Regions from separate parts of the Billgrantia hypersalina genome, predicted to be linked through region 1. Evidence: riboswitches for the same ligand, from Rfam matches in the RefSeq annotation. Region 1 holds a riboswitch; the other holds the start of a gene.
The links. Region 1 has a riboswitch for thiamine pyrophosphate ahead of thiC (phosphomethylpyrimidine synthase ThiC). Riboswitches for the same ligand answer to the same signal wherever they lie in the genome.

Region 1 (2,458 bases):
GCCGAGGGTATAGAAAGGCGCCTCGTCGCAGTATTCGAGCTGCTTTTCCATGTTCTCCTTGACCAGGTGCATCGGCACGTGGCCGGGACCTTCGATCATTACCTGCACGTCGTGCTTCCAGGCGATCCGGGTCAGCTCGCCGAGGGTCTTGAGCTCGGCCATCTGCGCTTCGTCGTTGGCATCCGCCACCGAGCCAGGGCGCAGGCCATCGCCCAGCGAGAAGGCCACGTCGTACTGCTTGCAGATCTCGCAGATCTCCTCGAAGTGGGTATAGAGGAAGCTCTCCTCGTGATGGAACAGGCACCACTTGGCCATGATCGAACCGCCACGAGAAACGATGCCGGTGACGCGCTTTGCAGTGAGCGGTACGTAGCGCAACAGCACCCCGGCATGGATGGTGAAGTAGTCCACGCCCTGTTCGGCCTGCTCGATCAGGGTGTCGCGGAACACCTCCCAGGTAAGGTCCTCGGCCACGCCCTTGACCTTCTCCAGCGCCTGGTAGATCGGCACCGTGCCGATCGGCACCGGCGCGTTGCGGATGATCCACTCGCGGGTCTCGTGGATGTTCTGGCCGGTGGAGAGATCCATGATGGTGTCGGCGCCCCAGCGGATCCCCCAGGTCATCTTGTCGACTTCCTCCTCGATGGAGGAGGTCACCGCCGAGTTGCCCAGGTTGCCGTTGATCTTCACCAGGAAGTTGCGGCCGATGATCATCGGCTCCGATTCCGGGTGGTTGATGTTGCAGGGAATGATCGCTCTTCCTGCCGCCACCTCGTCACGTACGAATTCCGGTGTGATCTCCTTGGGCAGGCGCGCGCCGAAGCCCTGACCGGGATGCTGGTGGCCGAGGATACGCTCCACCTCGTCCGTTCCCAGCGCCTGGCGTCGCTGGTTCTCGCGAATGGCGATGAACTCCATTTCCGGCGTGACGATGCCCTGGCTAGCGTAATGCAGCTGGGTCACGTTCTTTCCCGGTTTGGCGCGGCGGGGCGTGCGGGTCAGGTCAAAGCGCAGCGGGGCGAGCATCGGGTCGCTGGCTCGACGCTTCCCGTATTCGCTGGTAGGGCCGTCAAGGAACTCGGTGTCGCCACGCGCCTCGATCCAGGCGCGGCGCAACTCGGGCAGGCCGCGGCGCAGGTCGATATCGGTATTTGGGTCGGTGTAGGGGCCGGACGTGTCGTAGACCAGCAGCGGGGGGTTCTCCTCGTCGGCGCCGGACGTTTTCGTCGGCGACAGCGAGATCTCCCGGAAGGGCACGCGGATGTCGGGACGTGAACCCTCGACATAGACCTTGCGCGAACCGGGCAGCGGCTGAATGGCGGCCTCGTCGACCTTGGCGGTCTCGGCGAGGAAGTGGGCGGTCTTGCTCATGGGTGTTCTCCCTTGTTGTGGGTCGTCAGGGAGGACAGCTGGGGAGGACAGGGGCAGCAGGGCGGCGCCCGGCTGCGTGTCGCTTGATCCCTACGCTGGTCCTAGCCAGTTCAGGTTCAACGGGATCCATGCTGGGCGCGCGGCGCTGCATGATCTCAGCCGTCTTCAACGGCACCCCGTCAAGCGTGGTTGCCCGCTTTCGTTGCGGGCTGGGTCGTTTCCGCCTTGAGTCGGGGCTGCTCCGGCGGCAGGCCTTCGAGGAGGCGCTGTAAATACCTCCCTGTACGCTACCTACGCCATCCATGGCTTAGGACCTCCTCTTCGGCCTGCCCCCGGCGCCCCTCGCGTCTTCGCAGCGGCACCGGTCAGGCAGTGGGCTAGTCTGCGTGATCCAGCCCCATCTGCCAGAAATCGATCTCGAGCCGGGTGGCGTCGCGGAACACCTCGACGAGCTCGCCGAAGCGCGCCGGGGTGACGTCGGCCAGGCGTGCGTCGAGCCATGCGAGCTCGGCGTCCATGGCGTTCTGGAATTCCTCGCTTTCGTACATGGCGATCCAGGCGTCATAGGGGTTGGCGCTGCCACGCACGGTGAAGGCCTGGGCGTTCAGCCAATTGGCGATCTCGCCGTAACCCACCAGACAGGGTGCGAGTGCCACATGCAGGTCGAGCAGGTCGCCGCGGTTGCCGGTATCCAGTACGTAGCGGGTGTAGGCCATCGTCGCCCGTGCCTCGGGCAGCGCGGCAAGCTCCACCTCAGAGATGCCCCATTCCTGGCAGTAGCCCACGTGAAGGTCGAGCTCCACGTCGACGATCGCCTTGAGGCCATCGTAGGCCTGGCGCAGGTCGGCCAGGGTGCGGCTCTTGTAGGCGGCGAGTGCGTAGGCGCGGGCGAAGTGGATCAGGAACAGGTAGTCCTGCTGCAGGTAGTGGCGAAAGGCGCTTTCAGCGAGAGTGCCGGCACCCAAATGACGTACGAAATCGTGCTCGACGTAGTCACGCCAGTCCGCCTGGCAGGCACGGGTGAGGTCGGTGAAGCGATAGCCCATCTTGCCTCCGGTATCGAATGGGATCCGGAGCGAACGGGAGG
Region 2 (2,458 bases), on a different contig from region 1:
ACCATCAACGCGACGCTGACCAGCCGCGCCGCACCGATGGAGAGCCCCCGCCGGCCCGAGCCCGCCACGACCAGCGAAGCAATGCCGTTCTGCAGGGTATCGACGCTGGAAGCGACCAATGTGACGGCCAGCACCAGCGACGGCAGCGCCAGCCAGCCCGGCGCTTCGCTCAACAGCGCGAAGAAGGGAATCGGCGGCTCGCCCAGGGCAACGCCACTCATTGCCGCCAGCATGCCAAGCCCGCCCACCATCGCCGCCACGGCCACGGTAATAGCACCGCCCAGCCAGGCGCCGCGATTCAAGGCGCTGTCGTCACGTGCCGCCCATACCCGCTGCCAGTAGCCTTGGTGGAATAGGTTGGCAGCCGTCACTGCGATGACCAACGTCAGCGCCACGCCCAGCGCACTGCCGGTGGGGATCGACGGGAGGGTCGCCTCGGCAGGCATCTCCGGCAGGCGGGCAAGCGCTATGCCGCCCACCACCAGCAGCAGCACGATCAGCAGCCACGCCTGCCAGCGGTCGGTGGCCAGGCTCGCCCGCAGCCCACCGATGGCGGTATAGATCAGCGTGGTCACCGCGACGCCGATTACCACCAGCGCCGGCGGCACATCCGAGAGCAGTATCGTGATCGCCCCGATGGCGGTCAGCTCGGCAGCCAGGAAACAGGCCATGTAGAGGATCGACACCAGCGCCACCCAGCGGCGCACGCCTGCCCCGTAGCAGGCTTCGGCGAACTCCCCGATGCTGCGCCCTTCAGGCAAGTGACGGCGAATCGCCGGTCCGTAGAGACCCAGCACGATGAAAGGCAGCGCCGAACCGATGGCATACCCCGCCAGCGCGACGGGGCCAACGAAGGCGCCGATCTCCGGCGGCGCGAAGAGAATCCACGCGCCCATGCCGGAAGCCAGGAACGAGAATCCCAGGGTTGCAGCAGGCTGGGAATTACGGGCGGTGACGTAGTCGTCGAGCGGGCCGTCGGCCCGGCGAGCCCTGAGGCCCAGAAAAGCAAAGCAAATGAGCGCCGCGCCAAGCACGGCTGACGTCAGGTAGGGCATGTCGCGCTTCCTCCGCCGGTATGAACCGGATCAGGTTCCAGGGTCGGCACTTGGCCCTCTCAGCCCGCACGGCGGGACTCCCCTGGCGACAATGAATGAGAGAATTTACTATGGCGGTCTACAAGGGTAAGGCACAACGCCGCGTTGCATGAGTCGATATGCCTCGAATCCCCTGAAATGATATAACAACCATAAAACCAGAACGACTACCCTCGCAGGGAACCACCATGCCTTTCAGTGAAGCCAAGGAACACGCCCCCGGGCATTTGCACCGCCTCTTTGCCGACCCCTATTCCGCCTTTGACAACCTGGCTATCGAACGCCAACTCCACCTGCGGATCGCCCTGCAGGCACTGGTCTGCGACCCCCTGGCCAGCGGACGGCTGACGCTGCGGGTCATCCATGGCTGGGAAAACGGCGGCTTCGAACCTTCCGACCTGGCACATAGCGACCACCGTATCGCCACGCTCAACGATCTGGAGCAGGTACGGCTGCGTTATCAAGAGGCTTTCGAGAAGGCCGCTCCGCTGCCGCGTGACGAGGCATCACTGCTTGCCGAGCCGCTGGCGCACGCCATTACCGAGGCTGAAGCCAAGGGCATGGCGCTGGACGAAGAGACGCGCACCATTCCCGCCCGCTGGCCCGCCTTCGATCGTGGCCTCACGCTCTACACTTTTTTCAAGGTCTACCACCGCCTTACCTACGGCGAGGACGACGCCTACCGCTCGATTCGCTGTCAGACGCTGCGCGGCCCGCGGGAAATTCACGAATTTCATCTCGAAGAGGGGGAGTTCGCGGTGATCCGTCCCGCCGACGACACCCCCGGGAACAGCGTGCTGGCGCTGCACGTCAGCCAACTCGAACCGGTGCTGATGCTGCTGGAGACGTGCCGCAGCTAGGCCCTGCCGACCTCGATTCCATTACCCCTTCTCCCGCGGCACCCTGCCCATCAGGTAGAACTCGGGATTGGGCGGCGTGCCGGTGAGTGTGACGAGGCGGTTGGAGAGGCCGAAGAAGGCTGTAATGGCGCCGATATCCCAGATGTCGCTCTGGGTGAAGCCGACCTCGATCAGGCGCGCCTGCCATTCATCGGTGAGCTCGCCCACCTCCAGCCCACAGTGCATTGCGAAATCGAGCATCACCCGGTGCCGCTCGCTGATCGGAGCGGTGCGGTGGTTGATGGCCACCTGATCGGCCAGCAGGGGATTCTTGCTATAGATGCGCACCAGCGCGCCATGGGCTACCACGCAGTAGAGACAGTGGTTGCGCGCGCTGGTGGCGACCACGATCATTTCTTTCTCAGCCTTGGTCAGCGTATCGGATTCCCGCTCCATCAAGGCGTCGTGGTAGGCGAAGAAGGCGCGAAACTCATCCGGCCGATGGGCCAGCATGAGAAAGACGTT

Region 2: another riboswitch for thiamine pyrophosphate. It lies ahead of ACOJCM_RS12470 (sodium:solute symporter family transporter); the one in region 1 lies ahead of thiC (phosphomethylpyrimidine synthase ThiC).

Annotation. Positions count from the first base shown of each region.
Region 1 covers NZ_JBMIQI010000006.1:82,492-84,949, reverse strand. The annotation lists gene thiC (phosphomethylpyrimidine synthase ThiC) at 1-1,371, opposite strand, end outside; TPP riboswitch at 1,442-1,560, opposite strand; gene tenA (thiaminase II) at 1,749-2,417, opposite strand.
Region 2 covers NZ_JBMIQI010000012.1:336,589-339,046, reverse strand. The annotation lists gene ACOJCM_RS12470 (sodium:solute symporter family transporter) at 1-1,055, opposite strand, end outside; TPP riboswitch at 1,045-1,149, opposite strand; gene ACOJCM_RS12465 (hypothetical protein) at 1,283-1,954, shown strand; gene ACOJCM_RS12460 (peroxidase-related enzyme) at 1,976-2,458, opposite strand, start outside.